DNA from 4 places in the Shewanella sp. HL-SH2 genome. Region 4 is predicted to be linked to each of the others. Evidence: predicted binding sites of a transcription regulator. Region 4 holds the regulator's gene; each other region holds the start of a gene.
What was found. The regulator sigma-54, encoded in region 4, starts transcription at its own class of promoters, with help from an activator protein. The targets are predictions, from matches to a motif close to GTTGGCACGNNNNTNGNNT.
Positions count from the first base shown of each region.

Region 1: a site for sigma-54 is predicted at 1,898-1,916, ahead of nirB (nitrite reductase large subunit NirB). Genes of this name have one in related genera too.
Region 2: a site for sigma-54 is predicted at 2,023-2,041, ahead of ACRWP9_RS02490 (DUF1328 domain-containing protein). Genes of this name have one in related genera too.
Region 3: a site for sigma-54 is predicted at 2,943-2,961, ahead of flgB (flagellar basal body rod protein FlgB). Genes of this name have one in related genera too.

Region 1 covers NZ_CP195035.1:3,302,033-3,307,475, reverse strand. Annotated here, with positions in the region: gene ACRWP9_RS14415 (glycosyl transferase) at 1-1,171, shown strand, start outside; gene ACRWP9_RS14410 (ANTAR domain-containing response regulator) at 1,159-1,845, shown strand; gene nirB (nitrite reductase large subunit NirB) at 2,035-4,653, shown strand; gene nirD (nitrite reductase small subunit NirD) at 4,650-4,985, shown strand; gene ACRWP9_RS14395 (NarK family nitrate/nitrite MFS transporter) at 4,987-5,443, shown strand, end outside.
Region 2 covers NZ_CP195035.1:597,267-602,709, reverse strand. Annotated here, with positions in the region: gene ACRWP9_RS02500 (diacylglycerol kinase family protein) at 1-1,421, opposite strand, end outside; gene ACRWP9_RS02495 (hypothetical protein) at 1,483-1,677, opposite strand; gene ACRWP9_RS02490 (DUF1328 domain-containing protein) at 1,751-1,927, opposite strand; gene ACRWP9_RS02485 (NAD(P)/FAD-dependent oxidoreductase) at 2,355-3,536, opposite strand; gene gpsA (NAD(P)H-dependent glycerol-3-phosphate dehydrogenase) at 3,661-4,677, opposite strand; gene secB (protein-export chaperone SecB) at 4,681-5,166, opposite strand; gene ACRWP9_RS02470 (rhodanese-like domain-containing protein) at 5,373-5,443, opposite strand, start outside.
Region 3 covers NZ_CP195035.1:1,926,237-1,931,679, reverse strand. Annotated here, with positions in the region: gene flgE (flagellar hook protein FlgE) at 1-1,216, opposite strand, end outside; gene flgD (flagellar hook assembly protein FlgD) at 1,279-2,067, opposite strand; gene flgC (flagellar basal body rod protein FlgC) at 2,092-2,508, opposite strand; gene flgB (flagellar basal body rod protein FlgB) at 2,511-2,909, opposite strand; gene ACRWP9_RS08375 (CheR family methyltransferase) at 3,036-3,875, opposite strand; gene ACRWP9_RS08370 (chemotaxis protein CheV) at 3,980-4,900, opposite strand; gene flgA (flagellar basal body P-ring formation chaperone FlgA) at 5,294-5,443, shown strand, end outside.
Region 4 covers NZ_CP195035.1:1,067,017-1,072,459, forward strand. Annotated here, with positions in the region: gene rapZ (RNase adapter RapZ) at 1-794, opposite strand, end outside; gene ptsN (PTS IIA-like nitrogen regulatory protein PtsN) at 791-1,234, opposite strand; gene hpf (ribosome hibernation promoting factor) at 1,237-1,524, opposite strand; gene ACRWP9_RS04690 (RNA polymerase factor sigma-54) at 1,551-3,044, opposite strand; gene lptB (LPS export ABC transporter ATP-binding protein) at 3,205-3,936, opposite strand; gene lptA (lipopolysaccharide transport periplasmic protein LptA) at 3,933-4,520, opposite strand; gene lptC (LPS export ABC transporter periplasmic protein LptC) at 4,507-5,067, opposite strand; gene kdsC (3-deoxy-manno-octulosonate-8-phosphatase KdsC) at 5,064-5,443, opposite strand, start outside.

The DNA of each region.
Region 1 (5,443 bases), 2.1 Mb from region 4:
ATTGATCAAAGCGCTTGGCAAGGGCGAAAAAGGCTCACGCAGTTTAACGTTTGCCGAAGCCAGTTTGTTAATTCAAGGTTTTGCCAAGGGCAAAGTCACTAAAGCCCAAATGGCCAGTGCAATGATGCTAATGCGGGTGCGAGGCGAAACCGTGGCAGAGGTAGCAGGTGTTGTTGCTGGGCTTAAACACACTATTAATCCTGCTTGGGGGGAATTAAACGTTGATATTGATTGGCCTGTTTATGCCGGAAAACGTGAGCAGTTGCCCTGGTTACTGCTGGTGACAAAGATGTTAGCCCGCAAAGGTATGCGGATTATGTTACACGGTGATAGTCAGGCCTTGCCCCATCGTCGACATGTTGAGTCTTGCATTCAAGCATTAGATATTGCCCTGTGTCAAACGGCAGAAAAAGCACAACAAGCATTGGATGATAGCGGCATAGTCTATGTGCCTGCAGGTGATTTAGCCCCAGTGTTAGATGATTGCCGTTTGTTGCATCAAGAACTTGGCTTAAGAAGCATTATTCAAACCGCATCTCGCTGCATCAACCCTAGCAATGCGCCATTGAGCCTACGCAGTTATTTTCATCCTGGGCTTGATGAATTGCATCAAAAAGTGGCAGAAAAATTATTTACTGAAGATGTCTACCAACAAGGTGTTGTCGCTATTTTTAAAGGCTTACAAGGCGAGACGGAAATAAATCCCCGAGTAACAACTGATGTTCAAGTTGTGCAATGCTCTGGTGAGAATGTCCAGTTTAGTGCATTTGAGCTACCAACATTGTTGGAGGGCTTTTCTGGTGCAAAAGTGGGCCAGGCAGAACTGCCTAGTGAAATACTTGCGCAGCTTTGGCGCACAGAAAACACCACAGAATTAAGCTATCTACATCTTAATGAGTCCTCATCTTGTCGCACTCAACCAATGACGCCTGCAATGCATGAGCAAGCGTTAAGCAGTGTGCAAGCTACGCTGTGTTTGGTGTTGAGTTTACATGACGTTTTACATGCTAATAGTCTTGTTCTTGCGAATAATATGACTCTGAGTCAGTGCTGGTGGACTGGGCGATTAGTGCCAATAAGCGCATCTGAAACACATATTAATCCGGCCCACTTATCTCAGTCATTAATCACATCTCCGTTAACTACCAAGGAGAAATCATGCACAGTGTAATTTTATCCGATCCTACCTTCTCTGTGCTTGATACCGCGGCGCAGCGCTTGGCTGATTATCAAACCGTTTTAGCCTCTCTGGGCAAAGTCAGTGTCGTGAATTCAATCAGTGCTGTTGAAAGAATTTCGACACATTTTGATGTTTTACTAGTATTAACTGACACGCTAGAAGGGCAGATTGATGGTTTTATTCAGCGTTGCCTGTTAAACCAACCCACCGCCATTATTGTGAATGTTAATCAGTGGCAACCTCAGCAATTAGAAGGCTTGTTGGCCTGTGGTCGACTCACTTTTGTCCCCGACATTATGGTCGCCAGTCGATTACTGAGCTTAGTTGATTTGGCCAGGGCGCGTTTGAATGCTGCCAATAAAAGTATCGCAGAATTCAAAAAATTAGCTGATGAAATTAAAGGTCTAAAACTCTTGAACCAAGCCAAATTGATTGTAATGCAACAAGGGTTTGATGAAGCAAAAGCACACCAAATTATTCAGCAACAAGCAATGCAAAAGGGCGTCAGCGTGGCTCAAATGTCAGCACAAATTATTGCCGTGATGACATCCGGTCAGGCTGAAAAAAATGCAGGAATATCGGTTATGCCAGAAAGCAGTGCGCCTCATTATGGTGCGACTGCGCTTAATATGAACGTAGCAAGCAGAAATGTGAGTAATAGCTAGGTTGTAGGTTATTGTTTTAAAAGTAGTAAATGTTTTTGATAATGAAATTGTTTTTGGCATGTAGTCTGCAACATCATTATCAGTAAGGTTTACATTAAAAATTGGGTTTTATTATGGCAAAGGCGCCAACTTCTTAAACGAAGTTGGCGCCTTTTGTTTTTAATAAACCAAGGCATGAAGGAGCCGCATATGGCAGTCACAAAATCTAAGTTAGTTGTCGTGGGTAATGGCATGGTTGGTCATCATTTTATTGAACAATTGTGTAGCCTGGGGCTGAATAAACAATTTGATGTACATGTCTTTGGTGAAGAGCCTCGCCCGGCATATGACCGGGTGCAATTATCCAAGTATTTTGAAACCGGCACAGCCGATTCTCTTATGTTAACCAGTGCGCAAGATTATGCTGATTGGGGAATTAATTTACACCTTAATACGCAAATTACCGCCATTGATATTGCCACTAAAACACTCACCAGCGCGAAAGGTGATCAATATCAATATGACCGTTTAGTGCTGTCGACAGGCTCATTCCCATTCGTGCCACCGATCAAAGGCAGCGACCGTCAGCAATGTCTGGTTTATCGCACCATTGAAGACCTACAAGACATTCAAGCCGCAGCCAACAACAGTAAAGTGGGCGTCGTTGTCGGCGGTGGTTTATTGGGGCTTGAAGCGGCCAATGCCATGATGCAGTTAGGAGTAAAAACCCATGTGGTTGAGTTTGCACCGCAATTGATGCCGGTTCAGCTTAACGACAAAGCCGGTGATTTGTTATGTAGCAAAATTGAGCAGCTCGGGGTGAGTGTTCATACCTCTAAAGCGACTACTGCAATTATTGATGGTGAAACCGCGTTGCATCGAATGACATTCAGTGATGAATCATATTTAGAAGCCGACATGATCGTGTTTTCTGCCGGTATTCGTCCGCAGGATGCATTGGCTAGAGTGTCCAACATTAATATTGGTGAGCGCGGCGGCATTGAAATTGACGATTACTGCTTAACCTCAGCACCTGATGTTTATGCCATTGGTGAGTGCGCTTTATGGCAACAAAAAATATTTGGCTTAGTCGCGCCGGGTTATCAAATGGCCCGTGTTGCGGCATCGCATATCGCCGCATCGGTATCTATTTTAGAACCTAAAAATAAAGCCGCTAGCTTTACCGGCGCCGATATGAGCACCAAACTAAAATTGCTGGGTGTAGATGTTGCCGCAATTGGCGCCAGTCGTGGTTTTGATAATGCACAGTTTGTCGAGCTATCTGATAATCAAGCGGGTATTTACAAAAAACTCTGGTTAGATGAAACCGGCAAATTTTTAAAGGGCGCCGTGCTGGTGGGCGATAATAGCGACTACAGCCGTTTATTAGAGGCTTATTTATCGCAGGATGAAATTATCGGCTCAGCGGTTGAGTTGTTATTAGCGGGCGCAGAATCTGAAGCAGATTTAAAAGACACTTCAATAGTGTGTTCATGCCATCAGGTGACCAAAGGCGATATTGTCGATGCAGTGAAAGCCGGTAATCATAAAATGGCTGAAATCAAATCATGTACTCGTGCCGCATCGGGTTGTGGTGGTTGTGCACCTATGGTGCAAAAAATTATTGACCAAACATTACAAGCGCAAGGGCTAGATTTTAATGCGGGAATTTGTGCTCATTTTGATCATGACCGTCAAGCCTTGTATCACCTTTGTCAGGTAGAAGGCATTAATGATTTTGAGACATTAATGACCTTGCATGGCAAACCTTCACCCCAAGGTCACACCTATGGATGTGATATTTGTAAGCCTGCAGCAGCATCCATTTTTGCCAGTTTACAAAATCAATATGTACTAAACCAAGACAATAGCCATGTGCAATTACAAGACACTAATGATGCGTTTTTAGGTAATCTGCAAAAAGACGGCTCTTATTCAATTGTGCCGCGCATTGCTGGCGGTGAAATTACCCCTGCCAAACTTATCGCTATGGGGCAAATCGCGCAAGATTATGACCTATACACCAAAATTACCGGCGGCCAACGTATCGATATGTTCGGTGCGCAGTTATCGCAATTACCTGAAATTTGGCAAAAACTGATTGATGCAGGTTTTGAAACCGGTCATGCGTACGGCAAATCTTTGCGCACGGTTAAATCTTGCGTTGGCAACACATGGTGCCGTTACGGCGTGCAAGACGCGATTGGCTTAGCGATTGATTTAGAAAATCGCTACAAAGGCTTACGCAGTCCTCATAAATTAAAATTTGCGGTATCAGGTTGTACCCGTGAGTGTGCAGAAGCCCAAAGCAAAGACATTGGTGTAATAGCAACTGACAAGGGTTGGAATTTATATGTTGCCGGTAATGGTGGTATGCGCCCGCGACATGGTGATTTATTTGCAACCGATTTAAGCACAGCAGAGCTATACCAATATATCGATCGAGTGTTGATGTTCTATGTAAAAACAGCCGATAAATTACAACGTACTTCAACGTGGATGGACTCGTTAGAAGGTGGTTTAGGCTACTTAAAGTCAGTGGTTATTGATGATGCACTAGGTCTTAACACTGAGCTTGAAAAACAAATGGACAGCATCGTCGCCTCTTACCAATGTGAGTGGAAAACCAGTCTTGAACAGCCATCATTCCTAAGCCGCTTCAATGAGTTTGTTAACCCGGCAGATGCCCCTAAAGCGGACACTTCAGCCTATCAACGCATACGTGAACAGCGTTTTCCCGCCATTAAAGATGCAGGGGCAGGGACTATCGCTATTCGCGATATTACTGATGTACAAACAAACGATACTGTTGAGGAGGTTGTAGCATGAGTTGGATAAATATTTGTGATGAAACCAGTCTGCCCCAAGGTTCTGGGGTCGCTGCATGGGTAGGGGGTAATGCGGTTGCCATTTTTAACCTAGGTAAAGATGGCTTATTCGCATTAGACAATGTTGACCCAGCATCAGGCGTGAGTCTGCTGGCAAGAGGATTGATTTGCGAAATGGAAGGTGAACTTTGCGTGGCCTCGCCGCTTTATAAGCAGCATTACAACCTGGTGACAGGGGTTTGCATTGAAGATACCAATTTGGTGGCCAGTCCATTTGAAGTCAAAACCGAGCAGGGCAAAGTCTTTGTTTTCGCCAAAGTATTAGGAGTTTAATATGAGCGCAGAAAAATTTAACTTGTTTTCATTTACGGGCAAAATGAAAGTATTGCACTTGAGCTGGATGGCCTTCTTTATCACGTTTGTAGTGTGGTTTAACGCCGCGCCTTTAGTTAGCGTGATAGCGGATAGTTTGGGCTTAACGAAAGATCAAATCAAAACCCTATTAATTTTGAATGTGGCGTTAACTATTCCGGCGCGGATTATTATCGGCATGGTGACCGATAAATATGGTCCAAGGTTAACCTATTCAGCGTTATTAGCCATTTGTTCTATTCCGTGTTTTATGTTCGCGGTCGCAGATACTTTTGAGCAGCTAGCCTTAGCGCGCTTTTTAATCGGCTTTATCGGTGCAGGCTTTGTGATTGGTATTAGAGTAGTGAGTGAGTGGTTTCCCGCTAAAGAGCTAGGAACCGCTGAGGGCATATATGGCGGCTGGGGGAACTTTGGCTCAG
Region 2 (5,443 bases), 470 kb from region 4:
TGTGATGACTCTGTCGGCTCAATCCAAGTAATATCTAATAGTCCATCAATGATATTAGGCTCGCCATTACCCTGTGCGAGTAAACTGCTGAAAGGTGCTGAATTGGCAATCACTATACTGGTAGTATCAATGGTATGTGTTTTACCATCATCTAATTGCATAGACAAAGATAATGGCTGATTTTCATCAATGGCATCCCATAGGCCACTCAAATAAGCAAACTGACCCGACTCATTTTTTTTATCTCGATTAGCAGTTTCAATCATCTTATGTTCAAAACCAATACCCACTAGCAATAGCATTATCCGTTCATTACATATTGCGGTATCAATAGGTTGATAATGGCCTTGAATCAAAATATCCACGGCTTGAGCAACAGGGATCACCTTACTGCCGACACCAAATAAGGTATGAGCCAAGGCATTTGTCGTCCCCATCGGAATAATACCTAATGTCATTGTGGTGTTTACCAATATCGAAGCAACTTCATTAACCGTACCGTCCCCCCCACAGGCTACAACTATATCTGCCCCGCACTTAACGGCTTCACGGGCTTGTACTGCAGCATCTTTATCTTCTGTCGTCTCAAGCAGCTTTACTCGATAATAGCTCGATAAGGTTTGTTGAATATATTCAGCATCATCTTGCCACTTGCCACCACCCGACACAGGATTAGCAATTAAATAGAGTGTTTTATTAATTTTAATTCGATTTTGTTGGTACATTTGGGATACTTTTGTAAATTGCCATTTATTCAAACGAGCGGTATGGCGAATTTCATTAATAGAATGCAACACATCCTCTAAATTACTTTTGCTATCGCGACAAGCAAGATAAGAAGCTAGCACGAGTACTGACCGTCCACGGCCTAGCGCACAATGTACTACAACCTTTTTACCGTTACGAACCTGATTATTTAGCCAATTTATCGCCTGATTAAGTTGTGCTTCCGAGGGGACACTATGATCTAAAACAGGCACATTTAAATAATCAATATCTTCAGCCAATAATGTGCCATCTAATGCATCAAATTCAGCCGTCACATCGAGAATGGCATCAACCCCTTGGGTTTTAAGGTATTCAATATCAGAAGGAAATAGACGGCATGCTAAATAGAGTTGATCTTCAATTTTTTGAATTGCGGGTACTTTATCGTGTTTTCTTGCCCAGGCATTATAAACCTGACACCCCAATAGAAAAGGGACGAATCCCCAGCTGATATACCAAGGAATTGAACCATTTTGTTTTTTACGAAAAACACCACCAGCATTAAACCAATAAGCAAAACTCACTAAACCCAAAGAGAGTGCTAACCAACCAATAAAAAATTTAGCCCATGGTGAATTAAATAACACACACAAAAGCGCAGCTAATAAAGCCCCGCCTGTGTAGTAATACTTAATATTTATCTTGGTTAACATATAAGCGTCCTATTTTAAAAACAACAGAAATCAGCGCATTATTGTGCGCTGCCTAGTATCTTTAACAGTTAGGGTCTTCTGCTTTAAGACCTTCCTTTACGTCTTCACACGCGTCTTCAACTGCATTACCGGCGTCTGTCATCATCTCATCAACTTTTTCACCCGCATTTTCAGCTTTGTTATCAGAGCACGCCATCATGCCTACTGTTGTTAATCCTAATAAAATTATCATGCTTAATTTTTTTAGTAAATTCATATTGATCTCCTTGACCATGAGGCCATTCCATTTGTAGTTTATGTATTAAATATAAGGCGTCACTTGTATCATGTTATGCCCTAGGTGCTTTACCTCGTATTGCACTTGCTACTAAAGAGATAACAAGTAACACAATAAAAATAAAGAAGATTATTTTCGCAATACCGGCTGCCGTACCAGCAATACCACCAAAACCTAACACCCCTGCAATGATAGCAATAACTAAAAACATCAATGTCCAACCTAACATAAGAAACCTCCTTGAGTATGGGACGATCAATAACGCACAAAAACAAACTAGTATTAATGAACAACTGTTTGTGTATCATTTAACTACTTTATACCAAGCCAACTTCATGCCAACCTTAAAAAAACCAACTAAGAGCCTAATAAGTAAAGAAAATAAATTTAAATCCTTTATTTCAATATCATTAACAAACTCAGTTATTGGCAATAATTACCGACAATTCGGTAAGAGTTTCACATTAATTATGGGGAAAGGAGCATTCCAATAAATTATTGGGGATATCGACGAAAAATCGAGGTGGTTACAACAAGATGACGAAGAGGCATTAGAAAAAGTATGAATAAAAAAACGATTGATTAAAGGAAAAACGACCTAAAGTTATAAAGCAGAGTTCCTCTGTATTTTGACAAAAGAACTCATAAAAAACTCTTTAAACAGCTAACCCCGCCGCAACGCCAGATGACCATGCCCATTGAAAATTAAACCCTCCTAACCAACCACTTACATCCATTACCTCACCAATGAAATACAAACCTGGTACCTTATTGGCTTGCATGGTTTTTGATGACAACTCATTAGTATCAACACCACCCAAGGTAACCTCTGCAGTGCGATAGCCTTCTGTACCATTCATGACAATAGACCAGTCATTTAACTCACTAGCCAACGTTTCACGCTCGCCATGGCCCAGTTGATTTAATGCTTTATCCAATTGCGCTTCTTCAAATAAGGCTTCAACTAATCGCTTCGGTAGCCATTGGCTAAGGGTATTTCGCAGGCTTTGTTTCGGATGATGTTTCAGTGCGAATTCGATTTTATCTAGCGCATTCTCACCCGGTAATAAATTGATAGAAATTGCCTCACCTGGTTGCCAGTAATTTGAAATTTGTAGCACTGCTGGGCCTGATAGACCACGATGAGTAAACAGTAAGGCCTCACTAAATTGAGTGCCATCTTGAGCGGTAATGGTTGTCGGCACAGCAATACCCGATAACGGCTCAAAGCGCACTTTTTGTTCGGCATGCCACGTAAATGGAACTAAGCCAGCACTGGTAGGCAGTACCTTTAAACCAAACTGTTCTGCAATTTTATAGCCATATGGTGTCGCGCCAAGTTTAGGCATTGATAAGCCGCCTGTTGCGATAACTAACGACTCGCAACTAAAATCACCATTTGAGGTAGTTAAATTAAATCCTGTATCTGTTTTAGTAACAGATAGCATTTCAGTTCGCAGCTGAACCTTTGCCCCTGCCCATTCGCACTCGGTCATCAGCATGGTGACTATTTCTTTGGCTGAGTCATTACAGAATAACTGCCCGTGATCACGCTCTTGGTATTCAATACCATGACGTTCAACCAGCTCAATAAAATCGCTTGAACGATAGCGAGCTAATGCCGATTTGACAAAGTGAGGGTTACCACAAAGAAACTGATTTGGTTCAACCTTTTGATTAGTGAAGTTACATCGTCCACCACCACTGATAAGTATTTTACGGCCAGCTTGTTTGGCGTTGTCTAGCACGAGGACATCACGACCACGATAACCCGCAGTTGCAGCACACATTAATCCTGCCGCGCCGGCGCCGATAATAATTACGTCATGATGTTTCACGTTTTACTCCACACTTTAAATGGGTTGTTTTGTATTTAATTGATAAATATTAAATGCAAAAAAGGATGCTATTTTAGCATCCTTTTTGGTATCTACTCACGGTTAACTTAGCCGCTCTGTTGCACTATTTTTTCAGTGTTTCAGATTTTTTGTCTCGACTGAGTAACTCTTTTGCTGCTTCAACCGGTGCTTTACCTTGGTATAACACTTGGTAAATTTGCTCGGTGATCGGCATTTCTACCCCTAGGCGTTTGGCTAAGGTAAACACTTCTTTAGTGTTTCGGTAACCTTCGACTACTTGACCGATTTCTTCTTGGGCGGTGATCACGTCTTTGCCTTGACCTAAAGCCAAACCAAAACGACGATTACGCGACTGATTATCGGTACAGGTTAATACCAAATCACCTAAACCCGCCATCCCCATGAAGGTTGATGCATCGGCGCCGATAGCTTCACCTAAACGGCTTAGTTCAACTAAACCACGAGTGATGAGTGCGGTACGTGCATTTGCACCAAAGCCAATACCGTCAGACATACCAGCACCAATAGCGATAACATTTTTTACCGCTCCACCAAGCTGAATACCAGTGAAATCATCATTGGCATATACACGTAAACGTTTAGGGCTATGTAAAAGCTCAACTAAGTCATGGGTGAACTGCGGACAAGTACCCGCTACCGATATTGCTGTTGGTAAACCTGCGGCTAATTCTTTAGCAAATGTAGGGCCAGACAATACCGCTAGGGGATATTGCTCACCCAATTGTTCACGTGCTACATCTTGTAATAAGCGGCCTGTTTCAGGCTCTAAACCTTTGGTCGCCCACACAATACGAGCATCACTGCGCAACAAGGGTTTGGCTTGCTTTAATACATCACCAAAAACATGACTTGGCACAACCACTAACACATTTTTACTAGCAGCTAAGGCTTTAGCTAAATCAAGTTCAATGTGCAAACAGTCAGGGAATGTTATTCCGGGTAGGTAAGCTTCATTGCTGCGCGAATCGGCCAATGCCTGCATGCGCTTGGGATCGTGTCCCCATAATAAGGTTTTATGGCCATTGCTTGCTAAAGAAATAGCAAGGGCGGTGCCATAAGACCCCGCCCCTAATACCGTTATTTCGGCAGTGCTGCTCATCACTTACGCGTTAGCTTCAGCTGGCGCTTCTGCAGCAGCCGCTTGACGCTGTTGAACATATTGAGCAAATAGTGCATCAAAGTTCACAGGCGCTAAGTTAAGTTGTGGGAAAGTACCACGAGCAACTAAACCAGAAACAGTTTCACGAGCATATGGGAACAATACGTTAGGGCAATAAGCGCCTAAAGAATGTGCTAATTGTGGCTCTGTTAAGCCAACGATAGAGAAAATACCCGCTTGCTGAACTTCACATAAGAAAGCTGTTTCGTCGCCATTTTTAGCGGTAACAGTTAAAGAAAGTACCACTTCATAAGTATCGTCAGATAACTTAGTACTGCGCGTGTCTAAGTCTAACTTAACTTCTGGGTTCCACTCTTTTTGGAAAACAGCTGGGCTGTTTGGTGTTTCAAAAGACAAATCCTTTGTATAAACACGCTGAATGTTAAACTGTGGTGCAATTGCTTCGTTGTTTGCTATTTCTTCAGCCATGATATCCTACCTATATAATGTTATTTTTCGCTTTTCTGTGGAGCGAATATGGTGTTGGGCTAATAAATGAGGGTAACCTCGCCTTGCCCCTAAAGTCGACCAAACAGCGAAATGCGATTAAGCATCGTTGCCAGTAAGATCAAAAACCAATAGTGTCGATTTTTACTCAACACTATGTTTTTACTGCAATATGATGAACCTAGTGACTATCTCTTGCTTTTGACAACTGGCATATTTGCTGATTGCCAATCACCCATACCACCTTTAAGGTTATGTA
Region 3 (5,443 bases), 860 kb from region 4:
TTCCGAAAGTACCGCTATTTGCTTCGCCCGCTAATGCAGGGCCAGAATCTAAACTCGCCTTCCAGGCAGTATTCCCTACCTGAGTTAAACCTTGCTCATTTGCAAAGCGAACTAAAGCGACTCGCGATAAAGGCACAGTAGAACCATTACTATAGCTTGCTGTGACTAAACCATCAGCACCTATACCTACGTTAGTTAATCGACCTACTGTTGTACCATCTTGAGTTAACTCAGTGACTTCAAATGGTGAGGCATATTGTGTCGGATTATTAAAATCAATCGTAACAGTCTGTGAGCCATCAGCTCCAGGCCCTAATACATTGGCACCAGTAACACCCAGTGGCAGAGTTTTTAGCACTGTAGGATTGCTACCGGTATAAGTACCAGAGTCATTAAACTTTATGACAGATCCTCTCCAACCACCTGCAGTTTGTGCATCACGAGGTGCACCATCAACTAAACCATCACCCGTAGTATCAACACTATATTGGCCTGCTGCACCATCTAAACTTACTGGTTTACCATCAATGGCGTAAAATGCAACCCAGTTACTTTCACCTGTGTAGGAACCGTTTTCAGGCTTAATAAAGTAGCTGGTCATGATATGCGATTCACCCAATGAGTCATAGATAGTCACTGAAGTGGAATTATTAAATGTATCAGCATCGTCAGGATCAAATGCAGCAGGGTCTAAAGGTGACTCACCGACATTTAGATTCATCTGTAGACCGACTTTACTAGACATAATAGGACTTCCTGCTGTGTCTGGTACTTTAATTGCCTGAGTAGTAGTTAAACTCACTGAAGTCGAATTACCGTCCTTATCCACAGGAAAGCCCTGTAAAAAGTTGCCCGCTGAGTCAACCATATAATTGTTTGAATCAACCTTAAAAGCGCCTGCTCGGGTAAATGATTGGTCACGTGTGCCAATCCCTGATGAGGTCACAAAAAAACCTCCACCACTTATCGCCATATCCAAAGAGTTACTGGTAAGCTGTAAACTACCTTGGTGAAACTGTTGTGCTACTTGAGTTGTAGCAACACCGCCACCGACTGCAGTTTTGCTGTTAGAAAAAATTGAGTTAGCATACACATCGGCAAACTCCGCACGAGACTCCTTGAAGCCTATAGTATTTACGTTTGCAATGTTATTGGCTGTGGTATTTAGATCTTTTTGAGCGGCTGCAATACCACTTAATGCGATGTTAAAAGACATATTTCACCTCGAGTAATCAGGTTTTCTTTAATGACAATTTCTTGTCACAAGCGTTATTAAATTTATGATTCGGACACCGCAAGTACATCGGTCAATTTAATGCCACCAATACCTCGAAGATTGAGAATCGCCCCAGTTGCTGCTGTACCTAATGAAACACTCGTCACATGTGCATAAGTAGAAACAGGTAAATCTTGAGATTGTCCATCGACTTTACCGCTAGCTTTAATGACGTAAGCACCTTCAACCACAGGTTTACCATTTTTATCTAAACCGTCCCATGTCACATCGACGTTTCCGCCTGCACTGCCATCAATATCAAAGGTCTTAATTAACTGACCTGATTCATCTTCAATACGAATGCTTATTTTATCAATAGCAGCAGGTGTACTTACCACACCTTTAAGTTCAGGACTTGCCGGCGAAATAGATCCAGTGTCTGATGGGATCAACACTTTGCGCCCAACTAAACTAGAAGCTTGTAATGCCTGGCTTGAACTCATTACACCATTCAAATTGAGAATTTCTTTATTTAAATTTGAAATACCATCAACTGTTGAGAATGAAGCCATTTGAGCAATCATTTGATCATTATCAACTGGCTTAAACGGATCTTGCATTGAAAGTTGCTGACTAAGCAGTGCAAAAAAATCTTCCTGCTTAAGCATTTGATCTTTCGCTGCAGGAGTTTCAGGCGCATCAGGTAAACGAATACCATCTAGAAATGGATTACCTGTTGTCGTACTCGCCGTGTTCGATTGGACGGTATTTTTACTAACCGTACCGGTATTAGACAATGCAGATGCCTGTTGTGGCAAAGATTGGCTACTATATGGATTAACGAGGCTCATCATTTACCTCCTACAATAATCATGTTATTTACCCATTCTAAGTGTTTGTTGCAGCATTGTTTTAGCTGCATCTGCGACTTGAACATTCATTTGATAAGAGCGAGAAGCTGAAATCATATCAGCCATTTCTTCCATTACATTTACATTAGGCTTATAAATGAAACCGTCACCATCGGCCATAGGGTGATCTGGTGAATATTCTTTAACCAATGGCTTATCACTTTCAACAATGCCACTGACATTAACGCGATGAGAACCTGATTGCTGATGACTAGCTTTAGACATTTCAGCTTCAAATACAGGATGTCTAGCACGATAAGTTTGATCAATACTACTGGAAACAGAGTCAGCATTAGCAATGTTACTTGCGGTGGTATTTAAGCGGACAGACTGTGCTGTCATACCTGAACCGGCGACATTGAATATATTAAATAAGCTCATGATTAATCACCTCGTAATGCTTTACGCATACCTGAAAACTTACTTTCTAGGAATCCCAATGACATTTGGTATTCAATAGAGTTTTGCATAAAGGCTGATTGTTCTTGTTGCATATCAACCGTATTACCATCGCCAGTATCAGGTTGGTTAGGGACTCGGAATTTGACATGTTGCTGACTGAGAGCAGTTAAATCAAAATGCTTTTCATTAGTGGCACTCATCGTTAAACCTTTCTGACGAGAACTAGCAGCTTGCATTGCTGAGGCAAAATCGACATCGCGTGCCTTATACCCTGGGGTATTCGCATTCGCTATGTTACTTGATAGCACTTCAGCGCGCTGTGCCCTGACACCAAGGGAGTATTGATGTACCCCAAGTGCATTATCAAAATTAATCGCCATAAAATTGCCTCCATCAGCTAACTGATAGATATAAAGCAAAGGTTATGCCAATTATTTAATCAATGGGAGGATATATAGAAAGGAAAGCATGTGAAAAAAGTAACACATGCTTTTCAATAGGTTAAACTAGGTTTTCTTTTGGTAATATATACCAGGGTTACAGCGGACCATGTCAAATTCTTCTGTTAATCCGGAAATAGATTCTGATGCCCCAAGAAATAAAATACCTTTTGGGTTTAAAGCGGCAGCAAATTGCCGCAAAATTTTAGCCTTTGCCTCAGGCGCAAAATAAATCAATACATTACGACAAAAAATAATGTCGTATTTTCCTAAAAGCGTATAACTTTCAAGTAAATTATGCGCTCTAAAATTCACTAACCGCTTAACATTATCTTTGACTTTCATATTGCCATTAGGCAAAGCATCAAAAAACTGACGTTTACGTTCTTCTGATAATCCACGCGCCAATGCCAAGCCATCATATTCAGCATTTTTACAACGTTCAAGCATCGAAGGTGACAAATCAGTCGCTTGAATAGTCACACCACCAGGCAGTGCACCCGGCTTGCGTTGTTGATACTCTAAAGCGGTCATTGCTAATGAGTAAGGCTCTTGCCCTGAAGAACAAGCCGCAGACCAAATACGCAATGAACGACCTAACTTAGAATATTCAGGTAATAAAGTATTATGTAATAAATCAAATGGATAGCGGTCACGAAACCACAATGTTTCATTGGTTGTCATCGCGTCAATCACTTCCGCACGTAATTGACGTTCGGTGGGCTTCATTGAATGCTTAACCACTTCAGAGAGCGAGGGTAAACTGTATTTGCCCATCAATGGTGCTAAACGGCTTCGTACTAGGTATTGTTTATTTTCACCTAAAACGATGCCGCTGTGTTGTTCTAAAAACAATCTAAATTGATTATATTCTGCTTCTGCGAGTGATTTATCTGTCACATTCACATCCTAATATAATGAGTTATATTTGCCCTATCATTAGAGCTTTTACGCATAACTAACATTCATGAATTTTCATGCTGCCTACTGCGTTGAATAGACAGAAAGGATTACAAACTTAAATGTTTGTTTACCGCTGCGGCTAATTCATCAGGATTAAACTTAGCAATAAAGTCATTTGCGCCAACTTTTTGTACCATTGCCTGATTAAATACGCCACTTAAAGAAGTGTGTAACACAACCTTAATATTTTTTAACTTAGGGTCATCTCTAATTTCAGCTGTAAGGGTATATCCATCCATTTCAGGCATTTCAATATCGGAAATAATCAAAGGGATCTCTAACGATACATCATCCATCTCTTTAGCTATAGCCTTGAGTTTGTTCAGTGCTTCTCTACCATCTTTGGCGGTATCAATTTGTAAATTTAAAGACTCAAGAGAACGAATAATTTGCTTACGTGCTACAGCAGAATCATCTATCACCATGACATGATAATTTTGTTCTCTGTCTATGGTTAATGTCTTATCAACTTCTTCACTGATTGCCGTTTTAACAGGAGAAATTTCATCAAGAATTTTTTCCACGTCTAAAATTTCAACCAACTCACCTTCAATTTCAGTAACAGCAGTCAAGTAAGAATAACGCCCAGCACCTTTTGGCGGAGGCATAATGGCTGCCCAATTCATGTTGATAATACGTTCGACAGAACTGACTAAGAAACCTTGAACACTGCGATTGTATTCAGAAATGATAATGAAGCAATTCTCAGTAGAAGTGAGTGGACGTCCACCTGTTGCAGCGCTTAAGTCAATGACTGAAATAGTGGCACCACGAATGTGTGCAACCCCTTTAACAAACGGGCTCAGTTTAGGTAACTTAGTTAAAGGAGGACATTGAAGCACTTCTTTCACTTTAAACACGTTAATGCCAAAGCGTTGACGGCCATTAAGCTTAAACAACAGTAACTCTAATCGGTTTTGGCCAACTAATTGAGTACGTTTGTTGACTGATTCCATGATACTCGACATAACACTGCCTTTTTTTATTAAAATATCCGAATAAATAGATACTAGCTTGTTTTACTTAAAAACATAAATCGAATCATGATTTGTCTTGCTTAGGAGGATTAAATTTGTCCTTCCTGCTGCTCATTATTAGACTATGCACTGGGTCAAGCCAATAACTTACTACCGGCATGATTATTGCTTTTAAATTATATTAATTGCATTAGCAGAATAAATAACGAGATAAGTCAATATATTGTCGCTACAGCTTAGCAAACTATGCCGTATTTGATATCAAATAAGCACATACACAAGCGGCATCAATATTTTCAAAAGACTCTAGATCAATTTATTCTTTTTATCTTTATAGAATTTAAGTATAGGTGCATTCTGGCTAAACAAGCTAGTATCTTCATTATGAAAATATATTTTTTGTTATTTTTTTATTTATTGTTCAATTCATTAGCTGCTTTTGCTGATGAAGAAGCTAGCATACCCTCTGTATCGACCATAAGTGAGATGGCTGAAGAGGCTGTTAGAAAAAAAATCCAATTAACACCTGATGCT
Region 4 (5,443 bases):
AAACGTTTAGCAAGCTGGTCGGCGATATAAACTGAACGATGCTGGCCACCAGTACAACCAATAGCTATGGTTAGGTAGCTGCGGTTATTGCGCTCTAAGTGGGGCATCCATGTTTCAAATAGGTTTTCTATTTGCCAAATGAATTTATTTACCAGCGGTTGCTGGCCAAGAAACTCCTGTACCGGTTCATCTAATCCAGTAAAGGGGCGTAATTCTATTTCCCAATGTGGGTTAGGTAAAAAGCGTACATCAAACATAAAATCGGCTTCGGCGGGCATACCATATTTAAAACCAAATGACTCAAAATTGATCACTAACTCTTTATCAACACTGCCCATTAAAATTTCACGTACTTGATCACTAAGTTGATAAATATTTAGCTTAGATGTATCGATAAAATGGTCCACGTATTCAGAAATAGGCGCTAGTAGCTCACCTTCAAATTGAATCGCATCTTGTAGGGACATATTCTTTTTCGATAAAGGATGTAGTCGTCGGGTTTCACTGTAACGTTTTAGTAGTGCCTCATCACTTGCCTGTAAAAAAAAGCTTATGACTTCCGTATCCTCAGATAACCACGCTAGCTGCTGCTGTAATACTTTACCTTGCTCTTCTATATTTCGAACATCAACACTTATAGCCACCAGTTCATTGGTGTTTCTAAGCTGTTCTAATAGCCGTCCAATTAAGGGCAGTGGTAAGTTATCAACGCAATAGTAACCTAGGTCTTCTAGTACCCTAAGTGCGACAGATTTACCTGAGCCCGAACGACCGGATACAATGACTAATTTCATGCTGTGATAACCTGATAGAGTTCAGTTGAGTTACTTGCTTTTCGTAACTGCTTAAGAATATGTTTATCCGATAACTTTTCAGCCATTGAGGATAGGGTACTGAGATGTTGCTGACACTGGTCTGCTGGCACCAGTAATGCAAATAAGAGATCCACTGGTTGTTTGTCGATAGCATCAAATGAAATCGCTTCTTCGCACTTTATAAAAACCGCGATAGGGCGAACGATGGACGTTAAACGACCATGCGGGATTGCAATGCCAGAGCCTATTCCTGTGCTACCCATTTTTTCTCTAGCCACTAGGCTTTCAAAAATCTCTTGTGAAGAGAGGGATGGGTACTGGGCTGCAGCTAAATCACTGATAAGCTCCAGTACCTTTTTCTTACTGCCCGGTGTGGCACAGGAGGTGCATTCCGGCTGCAGGATGGTACTAAGTTCCATCATTAATGCTTAGTTAATTTCTCTTTGTGTTTAATGACCTGACGATCGAGTTTATCAATCAGGGCGTCTATAGCGTGATACATGTCAGCATGTTCAGATGTCGCAAATACCTCAGCTCCATTCAAGCTGACTTTTGCTTCAGCTATCTGTTGTTGCTTTTCGACATTTAATACTACGTGGACATTATTGATCTGATCGAAATGTCGTTCAAGTTTTGTAAACTTACTTGTGACATATTCTCTTAGTGATTCAGTAATTTCAATATGATGACCCGTTAAGGTGATTTGCATATTTATCCTCCAATTGCCTAGGTAGATTATAAACTCTTACGTTGGTTTGAGGGAGGGATCATCATCGCTTCGCGGTATTTCGCTATGGTACGACGTGCAACATTAATCCCTTGTTCTGCCAGAAGATCTGCCATTTTACTGTCGCTTAGTGGTTTTTTCTGGTTTTCAGCAGCAACCAGCTTTTTAATAAAAGCTCTAATTGCTGTAGACGAACATTCTCCGCCATCATCAGTACTGACATGGCTAGAGAAAAAATACTTAAGTTCGAACAGTCCGCGCGGTGTGTGCATATACTTTTGTGTGGTGACACGCGAAATAGTGGACTCATGCATTTCGACAGCTTCAGCTATGTCATTCAACACCATAGGCTTCATGGCTTCAGCACCGTACTCAAAAAAACCTTGCTGAAATTGCACAATACAATTGGATACTTTAAGCAGGGTGTCGCTGCGGCTTTCTAAGCTTTTGATAAACCATTTGGCTTCTTGTAAGTGACCTCGAATAAATTGAGTGTCTGTTGAACTCTTACTGCTTTTTGCCATGGCGGCATATTGTTGATTAATACCTATTTTTGGCATGTTATCAGGGTTCAATTCAACCACCCAACGGCCATTCTTTTTGGTCACTGACACGTCTGGGATAACATATTCATCATCCGGTGGGGTGATCATCGTGCCAGGACGTGGATTTAAAGATTGAATTAATTCAATTGCTTCGCGCAGCTCATCTTCTTTTAGCTTAGTTTTGCGCATGAGTGTGCGAAAATCACGTCCAGCAATCAAATCTAAATAATCTTTGATTAACATTCTGGCATTATCAATATGGGGCGTGTCTGGTGCAAACTGAACAAGTTGAATCAATAAACATTCACTTAAGCTACGTGAGGCGACACCCAGAGGGTCGAAATGTTGTATACGTTTTAGTACCGCTTCGACTTCGTCTAATTCGACAGAATCATCGCCCATAGCTTCTAAAATATCTTCAGTACTTTGGGTGAGATAACCTGTGTCATCAATGGCATCAATAATGGCTGTGGCAATAGCGAGGTCTGTTTCAGAAAAAGGGGTTAGATTTTTTTGCCATTCTAAATGCTCGTATAATCCTTCGGATGTTTCACCTTGGAAGGGCATGTCATCATTTGGCATGCTGCCAGAACCCGAACCAGGGCTTGCCATTGGGGAGGCGCTGTACACTTCATCCCAGGTAGTGTCCATTGGCAAGTCTTCAGACATTTGCTCTTTAGTCATTGACTCTGCGGTGTCGACATTTGAAGTGTCTTTTTCGACTACAGGTGCGCTTACTTCATTGAAGTCAGTTTCTGATAGGTCTTTGGAGTTATCATTTTTGTTGCTAAGTGCTGAAAATTCATCTTCCATTTCAAGCAAAGGATTGGAATCTAATACTTGTTGAATTTCTTGCTGTAACTCCAAAGATGATAACTGCAGCAAACGTATAGCTTGTTGCAGCTGTGGGGTCATAGTGAGGTGCTGACCCATTTTAAGTTGGAGTGAAGCTTTCATTACTGCTGATCCCTAGAAGAATTCGGCTTTCTACACTGATTAAAGTGAGTGATAGTCGCAATTTTTTAACAAATGGTTTTACTTTACCTATACACGATCAATTAGCTTAGTCGCCAGAAACATTTTGCCAAGCAAGTGCTTCAGATCCTATTTAGATTAACTATAGCTTGAATTGTTCGCCTAAGTATACTGCTCGAACTTGCTGATTGTTGAGTACTTCAGTTGGGGTGCCTTCGGCAATCAAATTCCCCTGGCTAACAATATATGCCCGCTCACACACATCAAGTGTTTCACGGACATTATGATCAGTAATTAATACGCCTAGGCCACGGTGTTTGAGTTGCAGAATAATTTTCTTAATATCAATCACTGAAATAGGGTCAACACCCGCAAAGGGCTCATCTAACAATATAAATTTAGGATTGGCTGCTAAAGCGCGTGCAATTTCTACCCGTCGTCTTTCACCACCAGATAGCGACATGCCTAAGCTATCGCGAATATGGGTAATATGGAATTCTTCTAAAAGATGCTCCAGTTCCTGAATTCGCTCATCCGAAGTCATCGATTTTCGGGTTTGCAACACGGCCATAATATTATCGTGCACACTGAGTTTTCTAAAAATACTGGCTTCTTGTGGTAAATAGCCAATACCTTTTCGCGCACGTAAATGCATTGGGTCAGCAGTTAAGTCATCGTCATCAATTAAAATGCGGCCATGGTCACTTTTGACTAAACCAACAACCATATAAAACGTGGTCGTTTTACCTGCGCCATTGGGACCAAGTAGTCCGACAATTTGGCCTGTTTTTACAGTTAAGCTGACACTTTTAACCACTTGACGACTTTTATAGCTTTTAGCTAAATTCTCAGCTGTTAAGGTAATTTGGGTCATTGGTTACCTTGCTTTTTTAACGGGATTTCAGGTAATTTTTGTGCTGGTGACTCATCATTTTGGAAATTTTCCGGTTGAATAATGGTAATAACACGATCTTCACCTTTACCGGTACTTTCAGCGATAAGTTCCTGAGCATTGATATTGTAACGGATCACGTTACCCGTCACTTTACTGCCTGCTTGATCTAGCTTAGCGTTACCTGTTAATAACAGTCCAGTTGTTGCTAAGTCATAACGAATTTCATTGGCGCTTGCTGTACCTATGCGACCATCATCAAGTTCTTGTGAAAATGTAGCAGGGTTACCGGTCGCAATGAGCGTTTTAGTCTGGCCGTTTTCAGCTGAAAATGCCCGCAGTTCATCGGCTTCGATATTGATCGAGCCTTGGGTAATTTTTACTGGGCCGTTAAAAATAATTTGATTATTTTTAACGTCTGCTCGTTGACTTACGGCTGCAATTTTAAGCTCTTGCTTCAAATCGCCTTCTTTAGCTACGGCGTTGCCTGCCAATACACTAATCGCTAAAGTGCAAATAACACTGCTTTTACCGAGCAATGTGGTTAAAAACTTAATGTGGTTCATATGTCCCTTCTACCTGGCTGAGTAAGGTAATTTGTTCTGCATTGAGATCGGCAAATAGCCCTAAGCCTTGAATAATAAAACCATTACCTTTAATGGTAACTGACTCTTCAGAACGACCTATCATAGTGTTTAAATTAAAGGTGACTTGTTGAGTTTCAAGTGATTGTAATGGTTCTTCAATATCAATGGCATCAATTACTACATCGTTATGTAAACTGACTTCATTTGAATGTTGATCTAAGGTCGCATTTTTAGCTGTTATTTGCCACTGCGCTTTACCATTTTCAGGGTAAAGAAGTAGTACAGGCGCAGTAAATGAAGTGGTATTTGTGCTGGTGAAATGTTCCATATGCTCGGCGCTAACTTTGCTGTCAATAAACCCGAGTTTATTAAATTCTGTCGTGCGAAGATTGTCAGCCACAAAATCAGGTCGCTCAATTCTAGGATCTTTAATTAACGCCATTTGGTTACGTTTGACTTGTACTTGCCAATACAATACCAAGGCTAAGCCAAAAAATGCACAAATAGCCAGTGTGGTTCGATTCATATGCTCATACCATGGGCACTTTCAAATTTATTTTGGCTTAATAACAACAAATCAGTGAGTTCTCTTAAGGCACCATTACCACCTTTAATGGTGGTTATCATATGGCAATGTTGTTTCACGTAAGGATGTCCATCGGCCACGCTGACAGCAAGTCCCACTACTTTCATCACAGGTAAATCTACCATGTCATCGCCAATATAAGCTACTTGTTCAGCAGTAACGTTATATTTTTTGATTAATTCCTCGTAGGGAGTAAATTTATCATCTATTCCTTGATAGATATCTTTGATGCCTAAAGCTGTCATGCGATTTTCGACAATTTTAGATTTTCGTCCGGTAATAACCGCCACATTAATGCCACTGGTTAATATTGAGC